DNA from 4 places in the Bacillus sp. MT94 genome. Region 1 is predicted to be linked to each of the others. Evidence: riboswitches for the same ligand, from Rfam matches in the RefSeq annotation. Region 1 holds a riboswitch; each other region holds the start of a gene.

Region 1 (2,204 bases):
TTGTAAGAATGGATTAATCCAAGCTTCATCTTTAAGGCGAAATGAAATCATGCCGCCTCTTCCAGGATAAAATACATCTGTCACCCCGTCTTCATCATTTAAATATGCAACAACTGCTTTCGCATTTTCTTCATGCTGTCTCATGCGAAGCGCTAACGTTTTCATACCGCGAATTAGTAACCATGAGTCAAATGGGCTTAAAACTGCACCTGATGCATTATGATAATGAGCGATTTCTTCACAAAGTTCCTTTCCTTTTGCAACGACAAGTCCGCTTAGTACATCGTTATGTCCCCCTAAATATTTCGTTGCGCTGTGAAGTACAATGTCAGCACCTTCTGTTAATGGTTGCTGTATATAAGGTGTGTAGAATGTGTTGTCTACAATAAGAAGTAGTCCGTGCCTTTTCGCTACAGTTGCGACAGCAGCAATATCAGTAACTTGCATTAATGGATTAGTTGGAGTTTCTATGAAAATAGCCTTCGTTTCAGTTGTGATAGCTTGCTCAATTTGTTTAATAGACTGTGTATTTACGTATCTACATCGAACATTCCACTTTTTTTCATGTTCAGAAAATAATCGATACGTTCCACCGTATAAATCTTCAGATACAATAAGTTCGTCTCCAGAGCGGAATAGAGAAAGGACGAGGAGAACAGCCGCCATCCCTGAACTACAGGCATAACCTTGTTCGCCATATTCTAAGTCTGCGATTGCCTGTTCTAAAAGACCTCGAGTTGGATTGCCAGTTCGTGAATAGTCAAAGCCAGTAGATTTACCAATTCCTTCATGACGATAAGCGGTTGAGAAATAAACTGGTGGATTAACCGTTCCAGTTGTAGTTTCACTGCGATTGCCGATTTGTGCTAGTTTTGTTTCGATTGTTGACATGTGAAAATTCCTCCTTTTTAAATTGAAACATTAAGTGAATATAAAATAAAAAAAGCCTTCTAAGAAGAAGGCTTTCGGTTTGAATAGAGTCTTCTTCTCATCTGTCAAATCTTTCACAATTTGCTGGAATTAGCACCTTATTAACAAAATGTTAATGGTTGCTGAGGCGTCACAGGGCCAGTCCCTCTACCTCTCTAGATAAGAATGTTCGTATGAAATTTTTATTATGTTTTTAACTTTACAACAAAAGATAATTGAATTGCAACTTTATTTTGAAAAATTTTTATTTTTCCGCAAGTGTCATTGACTTTTACTTTTGTGCATGCTAAATTTATTAAAAAATTAACAAACATTGTTAAAAGGGGAACGCATTTCCTTTTAGCTACATAAATAAAATAATAAAGACAACTCTTATTGAGAGCGGTGGAGGGAAAGGCCCTGTGAAACCCGGCAACCTTCAAACGAAATGTTTGAAACGGTGCTAATACCTGCAAAACGAATGTTTTGCATAATAAGAGGAGGAACGATTATGTCCCCCTCTTCAAAGTGAAGAGGGGGTTTTTATATTGATAGAAATGAGGGAGATTCGTGAAATTACTAGATTTATTATCAAAAGGAATTGTAATAGGTGATGGTGCGGTTGGGACGTTATTGCATTCACATGGCTTGCAAAGTAGCTTTGAAGAATTGAATGTATCTGATCCAGACTTAATTATATCGATTCATAAACAATATGTAGCTGCTGGAGCAGATGTAATTCAAACGAATACGTATGGAGCAAATGAGGCGAAATTACGTATGTACGGCTTAGAAAATCAAGTTACAGAAATTAATAGAGCGGCAGTAAAACTGGCGAAAGCATCTGTGACAGATAAAAATGCAATTTTAGGAACAATTGGTGGTATGAAACATATCGGAGCCGTTACAACGACTGATATGGAAAGGGAGTTTATGCTACTTGAACAGGCAGGGGCTTTACTAGAAGAACAGGTTGATGGATTACTATTAGAAACTTTTTACGATGAATTTGAATTACTTCATGCTGTTAAAGTATTGCGTAAGCAAACGAACATTCCAATTGTTGCTCAATTAGCGTTACATGAAGCAGGTACGACTCAAAATGGAAATGATGTCAATGAAATATTAAAGCAACTTATAGATTACGGTGCAAATGTTGTTGGATTAAATTGTCAACTAGGGCCGCTTCATATGACGGAGGCTTTCAAAATGATATCGATTCCGCAAAATGGCTATTTATCAGCATACCCAAATGCAGGTCTCCCGAATTATGTGGAGGGACGTTACGTATATGA
Region 2 (2,204 bases), on a different contig from region 1:
TGCACGTTTTTTTAATTACTAACATTCATATTAAATTAAGCTGTTTTATGATACTCTTTTTTCTCAGCCACTTTAGAAAATCTTGGAAATCCAATTAAAATAGAAACAATCCCACATACTCCAACTAAGATTGGATAAAATGCATATGGCAACAATTCAACCGGAGATAACGCTGCAAATCCTGCTGCCGTTAACATTTGGGCACCGTACGGAATTAATCCTTGTACACAACATGAGAAAAGATCTAATACACTCGCTGATTTACGAGGGTCTATTTCATATTGATCTGCAATATTTTTTGCAAGCGGGCCTGTAAAAATAATCGAAATCGTATTATTCGCTGTACACATATTAGTCATACTTACTAAACCAGCAATACCAAATTCTGCACCTTTTTTCGAACGAATATTACGTGTTAATACATTCATTAAATATTGAATACCACCATTATATTGGATTAATTCAACCATACCGCCAATTAATATAGCAAGTAATACTAACTCCATCATACCGCCCATTCCAGTCGTTACACTTTTAAAGAAACTTTCTAACGTGTAACTTCCATCTATAAGACCGATAACACCAGATAATACAGTTCCACCAGTTAATACAATAAGTACATTCCAGCCAAGTAGCGCTGTAATAAGTACTCCTGCGTACGGTAAAATCTTTATCCAATCAAAGCTATGTGCTTTAATTTGCGTGTCACTTCCTGAAGTAACTATTACTAATAGTACAATTGTAATAATAGCCGCTGGTAACACAATTAAAAAATTCGTTTTAAACTTATCTTTCATTTCTGTTCCTTGTGAACGAACAGCTGCGATTGTTGTATCTGAAATAAATGATAAATTATCACCAAACATCGCTCCCCCAACAACAGTAGCCATTGCAAGCGCAATTGAGATATCAGTTTGACCACTAATACCTACAGCAATCGGCGCTAATGCTGCAATTGTTCCCATTGAAGTTCCCATTGCTAATGAAATAAATGCACCAATAACAAAGATTCCAGCTACGATAAATCCTGGCGGTAAAATAGTTAACGCTAAATTAACAGTTGAGTCTACTCCGCCCATTCCTTTAGCAGTTTCAGAAAATGCACCTGCAAGCACAAAAATTAATACCATAATCATAATATCCGGATTTCCTGCACCTTTAGCGAACCGCTCTACTTTCACATTAAAACTTTCTTTACGATTCATCACTAAAGCGACTCCTACAGCAATTGAAATCGCTACAAGTATCGGCAATTTATAGAAATCACCTGTAATAATTCCAGAACCAATAAATAGCGCCAAAAATATCCCAAGTGGTAATAAAGCTAAACCATTTCCTCTCGTTTCTTTCAAAGTACCATCTCTCCCTAGTTTCAACCTTTTTCTAATGAATAACAAAAGACCTCTTCCGGTGAGAAGAGGTCTTATACATCTATAAGAAACGCTCTTCTCATCTTTCAAGCACATGCTTGCTGGATTTGGCACAGCACTCTGAAATCGAGTCCGCTGCCGAGGCATCGTAGGGCCAGTCCCTCCGCCTCTCTTTATAAGAAGGTTTCATATTTATTTTTTAATAATAATTTCTTCCCTAACTTTACTCGCTTACAAAACAAAAGTCAATTATTTTTTGTATAGATTTTTTTGGTAATTATACAAAAATTTGAATACAATAATCATTTTAACTTTTCGATTTCTTCTTCCAATATTGAAATCCAATAAAATTCACTATTTTTTATTGCTGCTAATATCCATTTCGTAGTGTACCAAGCTAACTCATACTCTTCCTTCGTGACATCGCCACTTTTATAAGCATCCTCTAGCTCCTCTTCATCTAATACATACACCTTACCGCTAGGTAATAATACTACATCTAAATATAAATCATCAAAATACGGTAAACCACGATCGTCTATTTCATATTCTTTCGTCACATCAATATAATATTGCACTAAATTGTGCCTATCATCTAACATAACTGTAATCGCAAAGTTCTTTCCATTAATGAAATATTGAACCCACGTATACCCATCACTTGCAATACAAATTTCTTTACCATCATATTCTTTACAACTAGGCTCTCTCACCTTTTTTATATCCAGTATTCCGAGCATTCCCTCTTCCACTTGCTTAAGCCTATAACTCTTTTCTATTAGTCTTTTCCACGAAGAACCGTCACCATATTTACGTTTCATTATGTATACTCCT
Region 3 (2,204 bases), 200 kb from region 1:
TTAGCTTGAATTCTTGTTTCTTTATTTTCTATTTCATCTAAATCTGCTACATGAGCTAAACCAATTGTTCTACGAATCAGTTCACATCCGGCAAATCCAACTGCATCAGTAAAGATATTTTGCAAAATAATTGGTAACCATTGTTTTTCTTTCGTATATGCTTCTACACCTTCTCCAATCCATAACTTTGTAAAAGTTTCTACAAAATAACTCCACGTCTTTTCTATATGGAAAAATAGTACACTTCTTTTCTCTTCTTCTCTAGATAAAGCATTTAATAATAGATTTGCAATAAATTGACCTATGTCAAATCCAAATGGGCCATATGTCGCAAATTCTGGATCAATCACTTTCGTTTCAGAAGGTGACGAAAAAATACTACCAGTATGTAAATCACCATGAATAAGAGTTTCTTTTCTTGTTAAGAACTTATATTTATATTGTGCTACTTTTAGTTTTAAAGTTTTATCACTCCAAAGTTCATCAACCACGAGCTGTAAATCTGGCTCATAATCATTTGTATCATAATGTCCAAACGGATCTGTAAACACTAAATCCTCTGTAATTTTACAAAGGTCCGGATTTACAAAGGTACCTTCTAGTACCCTCTTCTCTTCTGACTGTAAACCAAAATCTGAAGTGTAAAATAAAACATGTGCTAGAAAACGGCCGATATGCTGGGATAAAAGCGGATATTCTTCTCCGTCTATTAATCCTTTTCTTGTAATTGTTAGTCTTGATAAGTCTTCTATTACCGTTATCGCTAACTCTTCATCATGACTGTACACTACTGGAACATAATCCGGTACATACTGCGCAAAAATTTGTAATGCCTTGCTTTCAATCGTTGCTCTTTTTATAGACAATGGCCAGCTTTCACCAACTACTTTCGCATAAGGCAGTGCTTGTTTTATTATAATCGATTTCTCTCCATCATCTAATTTGAACACGTAATTTAAGTTTCCGTCTCCAATTTCATGACAAACGACATTTGCCTTCGCTTCAAAGTAGCCATGATCTTTCGCATATTGTACAGCTGTTATTTCTGTTAATGAATAATATCCCATCGTCTTCTCCCCCTTTTTAAATTCAGAGGTTTTTCTAACATAGAAAAACCTCTTTCCACTAAGAAAGAGGTTTGAAGTTTATCTTCTCCCCTCTTATCTGCCAGAAAGTTTTACTTTCTGCTGGAATTAGCACCGTGCCTTTTGGCGTAATAAACGCCCCATTTCACAATGGTATTACGGTCGGTTGCTGGGCTTCATCGGGCCAAATCCCTCCACCTGCTCTTGATAAGAGTTGTATAATTTTTTGAATTTTTAACTTTATGTTGAAGACTATACCAAGAATAAAAATCACTTGTCAACATTTTATTTGTATAATTCTGGACGGCGATCCGCAAAAACTGGAATTCCTTTACGTACTTCTTTAATTTTCTCGAATTCAAGCTCTCCAAATAAAATTGATTCCTCTTCATTCGCCTCTACTACAACTTCACCCCAAGGGTCCACAATTAAAGAATGACCCGCAAATACATTATTTGGATCCTTTCCTGCTCTATTACATGCAACAACATAACACTGATTTTCAACTGCTCTTGCTTGCAATAGCAAACGCCAATGTGCTAAACGAACTAATGGCCATTCAGCTACAACAAATAATACTTTTGCCCCTTTAGCAGTATGGACACGCATCCACTCTGGAAAACGAATATCATAACAAATTGTTCCAGCGCATTCAACATCATCCAGCTTAAATTCGCCCGTACCATTACCGGCTATTAAATATTTATGTTCATCCATAAGCTGAAATAAATGTACTTTACTATATTCGTTGACTAGCTGTCCTTCATTATTTACAACATACATCGTATTTGTAACGCCTTGCTCTGTTTGCTTTGCTATAGAACCACCAACAATATGTACATCATATTGCTTCGCCCATTCTATTAACTTTTCTTTCGTTTCCACTCCATCCCTATCTGCAATTTCAGAAAGTCTCGTTAAATCATATCCTGTTGTCCATAGTTCTGGTAAGACGATAACATCTGGCCTTTCCTTCATAGCTTCGCTTATTTTATTTTTAGCATTCTCAATATTTTTTTCTACATCTCCAAAAACAATATCCATTTGAATACATGCGACTTTCATTTTTTCAGCCCCATTCTTATTTTTTTCTTTACAAAATACTGGAAAGATTATATC
Region 4 (2,204 bases), on a different contig from region 1:
TTTATTATATTGTTCATGTATATCTTTCATAAGTTTTATCGTATGTAAGGCACTTAGTGGATCTAAATTAGCTAACGGTTCATCGAACAATAATATATCCGCATTTGTTGTTAATAAACCCGCTAGAGAAACTGTTTGCTTTTGACCTCCTGATAATTCATGTGGACTTTGTTTATGAAACGTATGCATCTTCACCTTTCTTAATGAGTCCGAAACAATCTTTTTCATGTCATCTTGCTTTACACATTCATTTTCTAAATAAAAAGCTACATCTTCTTCTACTGTCAGACCAATAAATTGAGCATCTTGATCTTGCAAAATTGTTCCTACCTGCTTACTTTGTTCAAAAATACTTCCTTCCCTCGGGTCTTTACCGGCAATTAAAACGTTACCTGTACTAGTCCCTTCGTAAGAAAATGGGATTAGCCCATTTATACAATGAGCTAATGTCGACTTTCCTGAACCACTTCGTCCAGCAATTAGTACTTTTTCCCCAGGGTATATATGAAAGGTAATATCACTTAAAGTAGGCTGCGCAGCATGCCCATATTGAAAGGTGAATTGTTCAAACGAAATAATTGGTTTCATGTTAACATCCCTACTTTTCAATTTTTAAATGTGTATGTTTCTTATTAGATTTTGCCAAGCCAATTGTAAGTGGCAATCCAACTACTAAGAAAACGATAACATCGGAAATTGTTGCTCCTAATACTTGGATAACAATTTTGTCAAATGGTTCTCCCATCACAATAATATCGAATGCCCCAGCAAATATAATAGCAATGACAATACCAACTAGCCCAGTAATTGCTAAATAAGAAATATGCCCCTTGTTAAACGACCCGTTTTTCACACTAAAACCAACTCTTTTTTGAATAAGACCCATCGAAAAACCAATAATCCCTGAACTAGTAACCCAGCCCCACCAAATCCCCCATCCAGCAATCGTATCTGTTACGGTATGACCGATAAGTCCGATTAACAGTCCTGCCACTGGACCAAATAATGCTCCAAAAACAGTTAATATAGCTAATGCTGGTTTAATAAATGTATTCGGTGCAATAGAAAATCCCCAAAGTCCTAATATCCCGTATAATGCTGCTCCAATACCGATTGCTACTACTAACTTTGTTGATAATTTGTTCATTACAATTCCCCTCTCATATTAGTCAACTTTTATTACTCTATATTTAATTTAAAAATGAATTATGCATCTACACTCCCTTTCTATACAACAAAAAATGACCTCTTATATAAGAGGTCATTTTCTTTCACGTTCAAGAATCCTCTTATCTTTCAAAAAACACAACGTGTCCTCTGCGGAATTAGCACCTTCCTATAAAATTACATAGGGGTTGCTGAGGTTTCTTAGGGCCGTTCCCTCCACCTCTCTGGATAAGTATTAATTTGTAATTCGTATTATGGCACTAAAGAATGTAAATTTCAACACTTTTCTTACTATTTTTATTTTTTGTTAAATAGATCATTTAAATCATTGTATTCTTATCGGAATTATGAAATAATAAATTCAAAATCGTTTTGGGAGGAATGCATTATGAAAGTTATTGGTTTGATTGGAGGATTAAGTTGGGAATCTACATCATTATACTATAAACATATTAATACACTTACACTCTCTCAATACGATCAAAATGCAAAGTTAGTTTTATATAGTATGGATTTTGGTGAAGTAACTACTTTATTACAAAACCATCAATATGAAGAAGTGAAAAATGAACTAGTTACAGTTGCAAAGAAAGTTGAAAAATCTGGGGCTGAATGTTTATTAATGTGTTCAAATACCGTACATCTATTTGCCGAGGAAGTAGAACAAGCAATATCTATCCCGCTTCTTCACATTGGTGATGTAAGTGCTAAAGAAATGGTAGAACAGAATATAAAACGTATCGGACTATTAGGAACAAAACAAACGATGGAGCAAGATTTCTATAAATCACGATTAGCGAAATATAACATTGAGACAATTATCCCCAATGACGAGGAAAGAACTTTTATCCACCATGTCATATTAGATGAATTAAGTAGAGGGATCATTTCAGAAACATCTAAAGAAGAGTTATTACAAATTACAAAATCATTAATTCAAAATGGTGCTGAAGGTATATTATTAGGCTGCACTGAAATACCTTTACTCATCTCCCAAAATGATCTCACTGTTCCCGTTTTTGATACTGCTTTTTTAC

Evidence for each region. Region 1 has a riboswitch for S-adenosylmethionine ahead of metI (cystathionine gamma-synthase/O-acetylhomoserine thiolyase). Riboswitches for the same ligand answer to the same signal wherever they lie in the genome.
Region 2: another riboswitch for S-adenosylmethionine. It lies ahead of AC1Q51_RS11785 (Na+/H+ antiporter NhaC family protein); the one in region 1 lies ahead of metI (cystathionine gamma-synthase/O-acetylhomoserine thiolyase).
Region 3: another riboswitch for S-adenosylmethionine. It lies ahead of mtnK (S-methyl-5-thioribose kinase); the one in region 1 lies ahead of metI (cystathionine gamma-synthase/O-acetylhomoserine thiolyase).
Region 4: another riboswitch for S-adenosylmethionine. It lies ahead of AC1Q51_RS04745 (ECF-type riboflavin transporter substrate-binding protein); the one in region 1 lies ahead of metI (cystathionine gamma-synthase/O-acetylhomoserine thiolyase).

Annotation. Positions count from the first base shown of each region.
Region 1 is NZ_JBXAEZ010000002.1:546,938-549,141, reverse strand. It holds gene metI (cystathionine gamma-synthase/O-acetylhomoserine thiolyase) at 1-891, opposite strand, end outside; SAM riboswitch class I at 986-1,096, opposite strand; SAM riboswitch class I at 1,300-1,409, shown strand; gene AC1Q51_RS08560 (bifunctional homocysteine S-methyltransferase/methylenetetrahydrofolate reductase) at 1,480-2,204, shown strand, end outside.
Region 2 is NZ_JBXAEZ010000003.1:21,689-23,892, forward strand. It holds gene AC1Q51_RS11785 (Na+/H+ antiporter NhaC family protein) at 36-1,352, opposite strand; SAM riboswitch class I at 1,447-1,552, opposite strand; gene AC1Q51_RS11790 (ribonuclease FAU-1 family protein) at 1,673-2,191, opposite strand.
Region 3 is NZ_JBXAEZ010000002.1:351,775-353,978, forward strand. It holds gene mtnK (S-methyl-5-thioribose kinase) at 1-1,067, opposite strand, end outside; SAM riboswitch class I at 1,158-1,299, opposite strand; gene AC1Q51_RS07435 (carbon-nitrogen family hydrolase) at 1,371-2,204, opposite strand, start outside.
Region 4 is NZ_JBXAEZ010000001.1:981,575-983,778, reverse strand. It holds gene AC1Q51_RS04750 (ABC transporter ATP-binding protein) at 1-588, opposite strand, end outside; gene AC1Q51_RS04745 (ECF-type riboflavin transporter substrate-binding protein) at 599-1,147, opposite strand; SAM riboswitch class I at 1,287-1,402, opposite strand; gene AC1Q51_RS04740 (aspartate/glutamate racemase family protein) at 1,556-2,204, shown strand, end outside.